4 regions of the Methylophilus sp. 'Pure River' genome follow, and region 2 is predicted to be linked to each of the others. Evidence: predicted binding sites of a transcription regulator. Region 2 holds the regulator's gene; each other region holds the start of a gene.
What was found. Region 2 encodes sigma-54, which starts transcription at its own class of promoters, with help from an activator protein. Its sites were predicted from a motif close to TGGCACNNTTCCTGCT; they were not measured.
Positions count from the first base shown of each region.

Region 1 (3,135 bases), on a different contig from region 2:
CTGCAGGTCTATTTTTTTTAATGGTATATTTGGTATACGAATTCAAGTCGATAAAAATTAGAAGCGATAGTAAAACGGTTATTTAATATTCAAGGATCAAGAGAAATGAAGTATTTACATACAATGGTTAGGGTTAGCGACGTAGAGAAATCACTCAAGTTTTACCGAGATGCTCTAGGACTGGAGGTCGTTCGAGAGATGAAAAACGAACAGGGTCGGTTCACCCTGATTTACTTAGCGGCACCTAATGATCCTGCTGCAGAAATTGAGCTGACGTACAACTGGGATCCTGAGGAATACACAGGTGGCAGAAACTTTGGCCATGTTGCGTATGAAGTTGAGGACATTTATAAAACTTGCCAGAAGCTTGCTGATAATGGGGTCACGATCCTTCGACCACCACGTGACGGATACATGGCATTCATTCGTTCGCCAGATAATATTTCAGTTGAGTTGCTGCAAGCTGGTAAACCACTTGAGCCTCAAGAGCCTTGGGCTTCGATGAAGAACACTGGGTCTTGGTAGGCATATCTGGAAATGGACAAGTGTACTGACATTTGTCCATTAGTTTTGATAATTGATGGACAAGTTGGTTTTCTATAACTATTTGTTTTTTAAGGGGAGTCGGATGTCCATTTTACAGTTACTTGTAAGTACATGGGGTTATAAAATCGAATTCATCCAGAAGGGGACCATTGAGTACCCCGTGAATGTCTAACAGGGAGCACTTACTTGAGGCTGTGGCGCTGGCGCAAGCTGGCGACTGGGACGCGGCCCACAATATCGCGCAGGATTACAGTGACAGCACGGCGAACTGGATACATGCCGTGCTGCATAAAATTGAAGGCGATAGCTGGAATAGCAAGTACTGGTATGCCAAAAGCGGTGGTCACCAGTATGAAGATTACGGCCCGGATGTCGCCACCGAACTGGCGGCCATTCAACAATGGCTGGACACTGCCACCGCGCAATAGCTTGATTGCTTACTTATGATCCTCGTCGGCAGGGCGACGGCTGGAAACAAAAATCCCCCACAGTGACTGCACAAACAGGCCGATCACGGTGCCGGTGATAAATAGCAGCAGGCAGGCGAGCAAACACACCAACAGCAAGAAGGCATCTTGTTGCCACAGGCCCAGCGCAGACAATGACTGCCAGACAGTCAATATTTGCTGTATCCAATGATCAAGATTGATAAGCGCCATGTGTTTATTATGCCTGAGCCAGCGCAGGCATGTAATCAGTCAGCCCATGCATGGATGTCTACAGCCAACATTTTGCATCATTTTACGGGTTCCCTCTTTTAGCCAACGTTAAGCTTTAAAGCCAGGCTTGCCATCACAAGAGCCAAATCAGTGCATCTTATCGCCTGATGACGGTGCATCTCTGCTATTTCGATTCTTTAACGCCATGATTCTTAAGTGAAAAAAACCGCCTTGAAGATGGCCTGCTTGTTGCTAGTCTATCATGGAGCTCGCACTGAGCTAGAGGAGAGGCACCATGAACAAAAAACTTGCGGCCAGTGCCACGATGTCAGTCGCCATGGCTTCGGCGGAAACACGGCTGTCCGAAAATATTACATTACTGGGTGTCTTGCTCGACAAGGCCATTCTGGAGGTGGAGGGGGAGGAGATCTCCCGGAAGATTGCTGCTATTCGGCAGGCTGCACTGCGTTTTCACCAGACACATGATCAGCAAGCTTCGCTAGACCTTGAGCAGTTATTGGCAGGCCTGAGTTTGGAGCACACCGTGCGTGTCGTGCGGGCACTGGCTTATTTCAAGCATTTGGTGAATCTGGCTGAGGATTTATACGGCCAGCAATTGGGGCATTGTCAGCAAAATACGCCTGCGCCCGGCATGCTTTCATATACTTTGTTGCAAATCAAAGAAGCCGGGATTCCGGCGGACACCATTAAACACCTGTTAGAGGATGCCCTGATTTCCCCTGTGCTGACCGCACACCCCACGGAAGTACAGCGCAAAAGTGTGCTGGATATTGAGCGCCTGATTGCCGAGTTGCTGGCTGCGCGTGCGGCTATGGTGTCTGAGCGGCAGTTGGCGCGCAATACGCTGCTGTTGCAAGGCGCTGTGTCTGCGTTATGGCAAACCCGCATGATGCGCTATTCAAAACTCAGTGTGCTCAACGAAATTGAAAATGCATTAACCTACTATGAGAGTACGTTTTTACATGTGATCCCAGAGATTTTGCAGGACATTGAGTGCGATCTGGCCGATGTGTTGCCTGATGCGGCATTGCCTGGCTTCTTGCGCATGGGCAGCTGGATAGGCGGTGATCGCGATGGTAATCCGTTTGTGAATGGCGGGACCTTGCGCGAGAGTGTGCGCTTGCAGGCCATCACCTTGTTCAAGTTTTATTTGCAGGAGCTGTCGGCCTTAAAGCGCGAGCTGGCCGTTTCAACCCGGGTGGTTGGCGTGGACGATGCGGTGCTACAGCTAAGCAAAACGTCGCGCGACCAATCACAACACCGGCTGGACGAACCTTATCGCCTGGCGCTTAACGGTATTCACGATCGCTTACTGGCTACGGCCAATACGCTACTGCCACAAGGTGGCTGGGTGTTGGCCGAAGACATGGCCGCCGACCCTTACGAAACGCCAGAGGCCTTGCTGGCGCCTTTGCAAACCATCGCCGACTCTTTGCGTGCGCATCAGGGCGAGGCTTTGATTTACCCGCGCCTGGGCAAGCTGATCAAGGCCATTGCCACGTTTGGCTTTCACCTGGCAACGGTGGATATCCGGCAATCCTCAGATGTGCACGAAGCGGTGATTACCGAGTTATTACAAAAAGCCGGGCATGACTTTGATTATGCCGGGTTTAATGAGGATGAAAAAATCGGTATTTTGCTGGAGGAGCTCAAGCAGCCGCGCTTGCTGTTTTCACCGTTCCAGCAATATTCCGAGCTGGTGCATAAAGAAATTGGTGTGCTGGTGGCGGTGCGCGAGATGCGCGAACGTTTTGGCGAGCATGCGGTGCGGCAATATATTATTTCGCATACCGAGACCTTGTCTGACCTGCTGGAAGTGGCTTTGCTACAACGCGAGGCAGGTTTGCTGCGTGGCGTGTGGGGCTCGGCCAACATCCAGGTCGATTTGAATATTGTGCCGCTGTTTGAA
Region 1 is NZ_JBKOUE010000001.1:134,437-137,571, forward strand. Features, by position in the region: gene ACIDE9_RS00695 (VOC family protein) at 106-525, shown strand; gene ACIDE9_RS00700 (hypothetical protein) at 711-974, shown strand; gene ACIDE9_RS00705 (hypothetical protein) at 984-1,205, opposite strand; gene ppc (phosphoenolpyruvate carboxylase) at 1,501-3,135, shown strand, end outside.
Region 1: the regulator sigma-54 is predicted to act here: its motif matches at 1,444-1,459, upstream of ppc (phosphoenolpyruvate carboxylase).

Region 2 (3,135 bases):
CCAATAATGAGCCCGCGAAAGTGCAACCTTAAAGAACGGCCTTATGCAGACAACAGCTTCACCAGATCATAACCATTTACGTGTCAGCCACCTGAAAAAGGCTTACCAGGGCCGCACCGTGGTCAAAAACACCACGCTAGAGCTACACAGCGGCGAAGTGATTGGTCTGCTCGGCCCCAATGGCGCGGGTAAAACCACCAGTTTTTATATGATTGTTGGCCTGGTCGCACTGGACGATGGCAGCATTACACTCAATGGCGCAGATGTGAGCCATTCCCCCATGCACGAGCGCGCGCGCATGGGACTGGCTTACCTGCCACAAGAAGCGTCCATTTTTCGCAAAATGACAGTGACCGATAATATTTTATCGATTCTGGAAACCCGCCCTTATACAGAAGAAGAACGCGAAGCGCGGCTGGAGTCCTTACTGGATCAACTACATATCCAGCATATCCGCCATAGCCAGGCCGTGAGCCTGTCGGGCGGTGAGCGCCGCCGAGTAGAGATTGCGCGCTGCCTGGCCACCGATCCGAAGTTCATCCTGCTGGATGAGCCGTTTGCCGGGATTGACCCAATTGCGGTGATTGAGATCCAGAAAATTATCCGCTACTTGAGCAGCCAGAATATCGGCATTTTGATTACAGACCACAACGTGCGTGAAACCCTGGACATTTGTGACCGGGCATATATCGTCAATGAAGGCGCAGTGTTTGCCGCTGGCACGCCAGACGAGATCATTCAGAACGAAGGCGTACGTGAAGTCTATCTGGGCAAGAATTTTAGGCTGTAACCAGTTATGAAGCAAAACCTGCAATTACGCATCTCACAAAACCTGGCGCTCACACCGCAGTTGCAGCAGTCTATCCGGCTGTTGCAGTTGTCGACGCTGGAGTTAAGCCAGGAGCTGGAAACCATCCTGCAGGAAAACCCGCTGCTGGAAATGGCCGATGGTGAAGAGGGCGAATTTGAAGATAACGCCCCCACCGCAACCGGGGCAGCAGAATCTGAGCTACCCGATGCAAGTTCGTTTGATGTCGCGACGCAAACAGAAATTACCGCGCCAGCAGAGACCTTGCGCGAAGAGTTGCACGAGGAGCTCGGTGGCAACGAAGGCGAGCAGGCCAATCTGAGTGAAGAGTTTTCACCGCCCGAGTTTGAGGACGACTATGAAGAGTTTGGCAGCACCAGCAACTGGGATGAAGCAGGCCGCAACAACCTCGATGATGAAGATAGCGACTTCTCCCGCCAGGATGCTAGCAACATCAGCCTGCGCGAACACCTGATCAACCAGATGCAACTGGCACACCTGTCTAAGCGGGACATGGATCTGGTGAAGTTCTTGCTCGACAGCATTAACGATGATGGTTATTTAGAGCAGGATTTACAGGAGATTGTCGACCTGTTGCCGCCAGAATTGGAAATCGAGTTACTGGAGCTGGAAACGGCACTGAAATTGATCCAGAACTTGGATCCGATTGGTGTCGGTGCACGCGACCTGCGTGAATGCATCCTGCTACAGCTGCAGGTACTGCCGCCTGAAACGCCTTATCTGCGCATTGCAATGGCGATTGCCAAAGACCACCTGGCATTGCTGGCCAACAAAGACTTTGTCAAACTGCGCAAGGTACTCACTTGCGACGAAGCTGCGCTCAAAGGTGCGCAGCAACTGATTCGCCAGCAAAACCCGAAACCCGGTAACGAGTTTGCCAGCTTTAGCCATGACCACTTTATTCAGCACGATGTGGTGGTCAAAAAAATCAAAGGCATCTGGATGGCCTCGCTCAATGACGGCGTGATTCCCAAGCTGCGCATCAACCAGCTCTATGCGGATATTCTCAAGCGCAACCGTGAAAGCTCTGGCCAATACCTGCAAAGCCAGATGCAGGAAGCGAAATGGATGATTAAGAATATCCAGCAGCGCTTTTCGACCATCCTGCGCGTCTCACAGGCGATTGTAGACAGGCAACGCAACTTCTTTGAGCATGGCGAAATTGCCATGCGCCCTTTGGTATTGCGCGAAATCGCCGAAGAGCTGGACTTGCACGAAAGTACGGTTTCACGGGTCACCACGCATAAGTACATGCTTACACCGCGCGGTGTGTTTGAGTTGAAATACTTCTTCGGTAGCTCGGTAGCGACCGATGCAGGCGGCTCTTGCTCAGCCACTGCGATTCGCGCCCTGATCAAGCAAATGGTGGCCGAAGAGAATCCGAAAAAACCACTGTCGGATAACCAGATTACGGACACTCTGGCGCAGCAAGGCATTGTCGTTGCACGCCGCACCATCGCCAAATACCGCGAATCACTGAATATTCCACCAGCCAATTTACGCAAATCGCTATAAAACAAAAAGGCCGCAATTGCGGCCTTTTTGTTTAACAGGCTTTTTATTTAATGGTGATTTTGGCAAACTTGCGTTTACCCACTTGTGCCACCACAGTCACGCCTTTAGCCAGCGGCAAGTTCTTGTCGTCGACCTTCACACTATCCAGTTTCACCCCACCTTGCTGCACGGCACGCATGGCTTCACTGGTGCTTTCCACCAAGCCCGCCTGCTTCAGTAACTGGCTGATGCCTATGCTGTCGCCATCAATCACCACTTCCACCTCAGGCACATCATCAGGAATACCGCCTTTGGCACGTGTCTGGAAGTCCTGCAGGGCTTTTTCAGCCGCGGCCTGGCCGTGAAAGCGGGCGACGATTTCTTGTGCAAATCCAACCTTGATATTGCGCGGATTGTCACCAGCAGCTACTTGCGCCTTCCACTCGGCAATCGTTTCCAGGGTAGCAAACGACAGCAGGTCAATGTAACGCCACATCAGGTCATCAGAAATAGACATTATCTTGGCAAAAATCGTCTCTGGCGCTTCGCTGATACCAATGTAATTACCCAAAGACTTGGACATCTTGTTGACGCCGTCCAGGCCTTCCAGCAGCGGCATCATCAGCACACACTGCTGTGACTGGCCAGCCTGCTTTTGCAACTCACGGCCCATGAGCAGGTTAAATTTCTGGTCTGTGCCACCCAGTTCCAAATCTGCCTGCAACGCGACAGAGTCATAGCCTTGCAACAATGGATACAAGAACTCATGAATCGCAATCGGCTGGTTGCCTTTGAAGCGTTTGGAGAAATCA
Region 2 is NZ_JBKOUE010000009.1:81,752-84,886, forward strand. Features, by position in the region: gene lptA (lipopolysaccharide transport periplasmic protein LptA) at 1-32, shown strand, start outside; gene lptB (LPS export ABC transporter ATP-binding protein) at 44-790, shown strand; gene ACIDE9_RS11720 (RNA polymerase factor sigma-54) at 797-2,344, shown strand; gene tyrS (tyrosine--tRNA ligase) at 2,388-3,135, opposite strand, start outside.

Region 3 (3,135 bases), on a different contig from region 2:
AGGTGACGTGGCAATAACTGCGCGAATAAATCGACCGACCAGGTTTCTAGTGCCTCGGGCATCAGCGTGTGGTTAGTATAAGCAAACATTTTGGTGATCAACTTCCAGGCTTTGTCCCATGGCAAGTGATAGTGATCTACCAGTTGATGCATCATTTCCGCAACCGCAATCGCCGGATGTGTATCGTTTAACTGGATCGCCACTTTTTCCGGCAAGGTATTCCAGTCAGCGTTGTAGTTGGTGAAGCGGTGCAGAATATCCTGCGTTGAGGCAGAGACAAAGAAGTATTGTTGCTTCAGGCGCAATGCCTTGCCAGACTCAGAAGTATCGTTGGGATACAGCACTTGTGAAATGGTCTCGGCGCTATGGCGGCCTTCAACCGACTTCTCGTAATTACCTTCATTAAAGTGTGCCAGGTCAAACTCGTTCGTCGCCTTGGCCGACCATAACCGCAGGTTGTTCACGGTTTGCGTGCCATAGCCAGGCACCGGCACATCATACGGCATGGCCACCACGGTTTCGTGGTCTACCCAGTGATGCTCAATGCCGTGTTCGGTATGCACATGCAACACGCGGCCATAAAACTTCACCTCACAGGTATGCTCAGGGCGCTGCACTTCCCAAATGTTCTGGTAGCGCAACCAGTTGTCCGGGTTTTCTTTCTGCTGGCCGTTCTCAATCGTTTGTCTGAACATGCCATAGTCGTAACGAATACCATAGCCGGTCGCCGGAATATCCATAGTCGCCATTGAGTCGACAAAGCACGCGGCCAGTCTGCCCAGGCCACCGTTACCTAAAGCAGCATCCGGCTCCAGCTCGGCCACGCCTTCGAGCTTCTGGCCAATCTCCTGCAAGCCCTCGCTTAGTTCCGGTGCAATGCCCAAATTAAGTGCGGCGTTAGACAGCATGCGGCCAATCAAAAACTCCAGGGAAAGGTAATACACACGCTTGGTATTAGCATCACGGTAAGCATCGCGCGTATTCACCCAGCGGCTCATCAAGTGGTCACGCACGGTAAAGGCCGCAGTCTGGTACCAGTCGCGTGTCGTCGCCCATGAGTTGGACTTGCCTAATGAAAAAGTGAGATGGTTACGTAATGCTTGTGGGATAGGTAATTGTTCGAGTACGAATTCGTCAGCCGCTTGGGCACTGTCAGGTTGTTGAGCGTTTTTACGTGTTTTTTTCACATTGGCAGTCATACATCTTCCCCTGGGGTGTTGATCACAAATTTGCTTTAAGTGAGTCAAAAGCAAAAAGCAAGCCTACAACAAGAATGTGTCAGACATAAAAAAGGCCACAAAATTCATGTTGTGGCCTTTGATTATAACGCCCGAAAGCGGCGTCAATAAAAAAGTTTTACAGTTTCCAGGTATAGGCAATGCCCAGTGCATCCTGATACATCTTCAAATTGGCCTCACCGCCACCAAAGGCAGCAGGAATCGAACCACTTCCATCCACTTTGTTTTCAAATGCATGGGTATAAGAGAATGACAGTTCAGACTGTGGGCTTAATACCCAAGTCGCGCCAAGTGATACGTGATCTTTCACCACTCCTGGCGCCAGGATATTCAACAAGGTATCGCCACGACGGATAGGCTGGTCGACATGGTTAAACCCAGCACGCAAGGTCAAGGTCGGACTGTATTGATACAAAGCACCAATCTTATACACCTTGGCGTCTTGCCAGTTAAAACCGGCACCATTGTCATTACCCAGGCCATTAAACAAATTCGTCAGTGAAGCATTACCCACTGCATCCACTTCACTATAGTTAATGCGCTGAAAGTCTGCCGCCAGCGTCAATGCCGGGGTCGCTTTCACTGCGATCCCCACGCCATAGGTAGATGGAATATCAAAGTCACCCTGCTCGGCAAACAGGCCTTTGTATTTATCAAACTTACTCATATAAGTACGACTCTGGTAAGTTGCGCCCAAGGTCACGGTATCGGTGATTTCACCCAGCCAGCCAATATGCACGCCTGCGCCATAAGAGTTGTCATGCCCGTTATTGGTCACCCGCCCTGGCGCGGCGCTAAAGCTTGCATTATCAAAACCTTGTAAGCCTTTGGCCTCAAAGCGCTGGTAAGCCAGGTTTAATGAAGCACCGATAATATGCTTTTCAGACACTTTCCAAGTAGCCGTTGGTGCCACAAATACCTGAATCAAGTCCACCCCGGCACGGCCCTGGCTTTGGAACAGTGGAATACCGTTTTTGTAATCGGTATTCATACCACCGTTGCCATACACACTCACACCCAGCGTCACATCTTCAGAATATTGTTTGTTGTAGCCAAACTCAGGGATCAAGAAATTCTGCGTATCGTTGCCTTTGTAGGTGCCATTTGCACTTGGTGAAGGACTACCTTCTAACTCAGACTCCCGCACCGGCCGGAACCATGTCACCCCCGCATCAATGCGGTCACCAACTTTCCCCAGACCCGCCGGGTTAGCCGCAGCCGCCAATGCATCTTGCGGCAAGGCAATGCCTACACCAGCAACGCCTTGGGCACGCACGCCATAGCCATGCGCAAAATAACCATCGGTTGCCCAAGCACTACCAAATGAAAACGAAACCAATAATGGAATCACTGCGGCCACACTGCGTATCATGACATTCACCTCTGTTTATACGGTTCTCGCCATGTACTCTAGCAAAGCCATTTAATATCAATAAATAATAAATATAAATATATTTATAACTTTTAGATATAAAAAATAAAGCCCGCCAAGGCGGGCTTTATCAAAGCTCATAACAAAACTACAGAATCAGGCTGTTCATGCGTTTGACAAAACTGGCCGGATCTTCCAGTTGTCCGCCCTCAGCTAACAAGGCCTGGTCAAACAACACATGCGCGTAGTCGGCAAATTTGGTGTCGTCAGCTTCGGCCTTGAGTTTTTCAACCAGCCTGTGACCAGGGTTAATCTCGAGGATAGGTTTGCTGTCTGGCGCTTTCTGGCCTGCAGCCTTCAGGATACGCGCCAAATTACCGGACAAATCATGCTCGCCAGCCACCAGACACGCTGGTGAGTCGGTCAGGCGATGCGTCACTTTGACTTCTTTGACACTCTCGCCCAGCGCGGTTTTAATGCGCTCAACTAAATCCTTAGCCTGCTCTTCAACCTGCTTTTGTGCTT
Region 3 is NZ_JBKOUE010000007.1:10,816-13,950, forward strand. Features, by position in the region: gene ACIDE9_RS09470 (glycogen/starch/alpha-glucan phosphorylase) at 1-1,199, opposite strand, end outside; gene ACIDE9_RS09475 (OmpP1/FadL family transporter) at 1,357-2,610, opposite strand; gene htpG (molecular chaperone HtpG) at 2,759-3,135, opposite strand, start outside.
Region 3: the regulator sigma-54 is predicted to act here: its motif matches at 1,249-1,264, upstream of ACIDE9_RS09470 (glycogen/starch/alpha-glucan phosphorylase).

Region 4 (3,135 bases), on a different contig from region 2:
ACACCGCACATGCTTACGGCAAAACTGCGACCTTCATGCCTAAACCAATGTTTGGCGATAACGGTTCTGGTATGCACGTACACCAATCCGTATGGAAAGATGGCAAAAACCTGTTTGCAGGTAACGGTTACGCTGGTTTGAGCGATTTCGCCCTGTACTACATCGGCGGCATCATCAAACACGCTCGCGCATTGAACGCGATCACCAACCCAGGCACTAACTCTTACAAGCGTTTGGTACCGCATTACGAAGCACCAGTAAAACTGGCTTACTCTGCTAAAAACCGTTCTGCTGCGATCCGTATTCCATTCGTGCATTCAGACAAAGCACGCCGTGTTGAAGCGCGTTTCCCAGACCCGATTGCCAACCCATACCTGGCTTTCTCAGCTTTGCTGATGGCAGGCCTGGACGGCGTTCAGAACAAGATTCACCCAGGTGAACCAGCAACTAAAGACTTGTACCATCTGCCTCCAGAAGAAGATGCATTGATCCCAACCGTGTGTTCCTCACTGGAGCAAGCGCTTGAGTATCTGGACAAAGACCGTGAATTCCTGACACGCGGCGGCGTTTTCTCAGATGACTGGATTGATTCCTACATCGCATTGAAAATGGAAGAAGTGACTAAATTGCGTCAAACACCTCACCCAGTTGAGTTTGGTTTGTACTACTCCTGCTAATCGCAAGAGACGCACCAAAACAGGGCAGCCCAGGCTGCCCTGTTTTTTTATGTGCGTGCCTCATCGTCAACTTTTTCGGTTGCAGAGCCGTTGATAACCTCAACAATCTACTCTAAACTATTGCCATGAAAAGACTTTTTTACATTTTTGCTTTTGCGCTGATATGCAATCACGCTACCGCGGATATTTATAAATATACCGACAGTAATGGGGTAACGACCTACACAAACATCAAGCCAGAAGGCAACAGCAAAGCAGAGTTGGTCATCAGCGGCCCCAAAACCACCGAACCACCACCAGCACCACGCGAAAAAAAACCAACGGCAAAAACACCGACGCCAGCCAACTTCCCCAAGGTAGATAACCAGACACAGAATCAGCGTGACCAAAAACGCCGCGAAGTGCTCATGAATGAATTAGAGCAAGAAAAACAAGCACTTGAGCATGCTAAACAGCTCTACGAAGAGGCGCAAAATACGCCGGAAGTATATAGAGGCGCGAATGGAAAAACCTTTAGAAACGTCGCCAAATACGATGAAAAACTGCGCGTCATTGAAGCCGAAATTCAGGCACATGAGCGCAATATTGAACTGCTAAACAAAGAACTCAATCTTTAAGCGCACCATTTTGGCAACTCTTTAAGCCATTTTTAACAAGTGGGTTAGAATTGGCTTGGCTTTTGCTTTAAAACAGGGCGTGATTCACTCTTTTTAACAAGCTTAGGATATGGTTCAAAAATCTCCCCACGGGTTTAGCGGTTTAGAGCACATTGCTACGGCAGTGATTCTGCTCAATAACCAGTTGGAAGTCACCTATGCAAACTCGAGTGCAGAGATACTGTTCGCGTTTAGCGCCAACCAAATTCAAGGCCTGCACATTCACGATGTATTCGTGAATTGCGAGATTCTGCAAATGGCTGTGACCAATGCCATCCAAACACAAGGGCCGTTCCGCGAGCACGAGTTCACGTTAACCACGCAACGCGGGCATACCACAGCGGTGACTTGCACCGTCACGCCTATTTCAACCACGTTTAACCAGACCCCAGAAGACATGCTGATCCTGGAGTTTGTGCAGATGGACCAGCAATTGCGCATTGCGCGTGAAGAACGCATGCTGATTCAGCAACAGGCCAATTCGGAGCTATTACGTAATCTGGCACACGAAATCCGCAACCCCTTAGGTGGCTTGCGTGGAGCAGCACAATTGCTGGAGTTTGAGCTACCGCAGCCCAGCCTGAAGGAATACACGCAAGTCATCATTAAAGAGGCCGACCGGCTGCACAGCCTAATGGACAGGTTGCTCGCCCCGCACCGCGTGCCTAAATATGAGCCAACCAACATCCATGAGGTATTGGAGCGTGTACGCAGCCTGCTGCTGGCGGAGTCGCCCAATCACATCCGCGTGATCCGCGATTACGACACCAGCCTGCCGGAGTTGATTGGTGACCGTGAGAAGCTGATTCAGGCCGTGCTCAACATTGCCCGTAACGCGGCACAAGCCATGCAACAAAGCCAGACAGAAAATGCGAGCATCACCTTCCGCACGCGCGCAGAACGCCAGATTACGCTGGCCAGAAAACGCTACCGCGTCGGTATCCATCTTGAGATTATTGATAATGGCCCGGGCATCCCGGCCGGCATTAAAGAGCGTATTTTCTACCCGCTGGTCTCTGGCCGCGAAGGCGGCACCGGCTTGGGGCTGGCGCTGGCGCAGACATTCATTACACAACACCACGGCATGATAGATTGCGATTCGCAGCCGGGTAAAACCATTTTCCATATATTGCTACCCATTGAGAGTACGCAATTAAAATCATCAGCATAATAATTGACGAGAAATAGCTATGAAGCCAATCTGGATCCTAGACGACGACAAATCCATCCGCTGGGTGTTTGAAAAAGCACTGGCACGCACTGACTTTGACTTTAAAACCTTCTCGTCCCCTGCAGAAGCACTGAATGCCTTAAACCGCGAACAACCACAAGTGATTGTCAGCGATATTCGCATGCCTAACGGCTCCGGGCTGGACTTTCTGTCAGAGGTAAAACAACGCTTCCCGGACATCCCTGTCATTATCATGACGGCGTACTCCGATCTGGAAAGCGCAGTGGCGGCATTCCAGGGCGGCGCGTTTGAATATCTGGCCAAGCCTTTTGATGTCGACCAGGCGATTGAAATTATCAAGCGCGCGGTTGAAGAAAGCATGCGGCAATCGGTTGAGGCCGTCGAAGACACAGGCCCATCACCAGAAATTATCGGCCAGGCACCAGCCATGCAAGAGGTTTTCCGCGCCATTGGCCGCTTGAGCCGTTCGCACTCCACCGTACTCATCAATGGTGAGTCTGGCAGTGGTAAAGAACTGGTAGCGAGCGCCTTGCATAGACATAGCCCACGCGCAGACAAACCATTTATCGCCATTAACACCGCAGCGATCCCCAAAGATTTGCTGGAATCC
Region 4 is NZ_JBKOUE010000002.1:303,120-306,254, reverse strand. Features, by position in the region: gene glnA (type I glutamate--ammonia ligase) at 1-677, shown strand, start outside; gene ACIDE9_RS03700 (DUF4124 domain-containing protein) at 803-1,294, shown strand; gene glnL (nitrogen regulation protein NR(II)) at 1,404-2,504, shown strand; gene ntrC (nitrogen regulation protein NR(I)) at 2,524-3,135, shown strand, end outside.
Region 4: the regulator sigma-54 is predicted to act here: its motif matches at 1,346-1,361, upstream of glnL (nitrogen regulation protein NR(II)).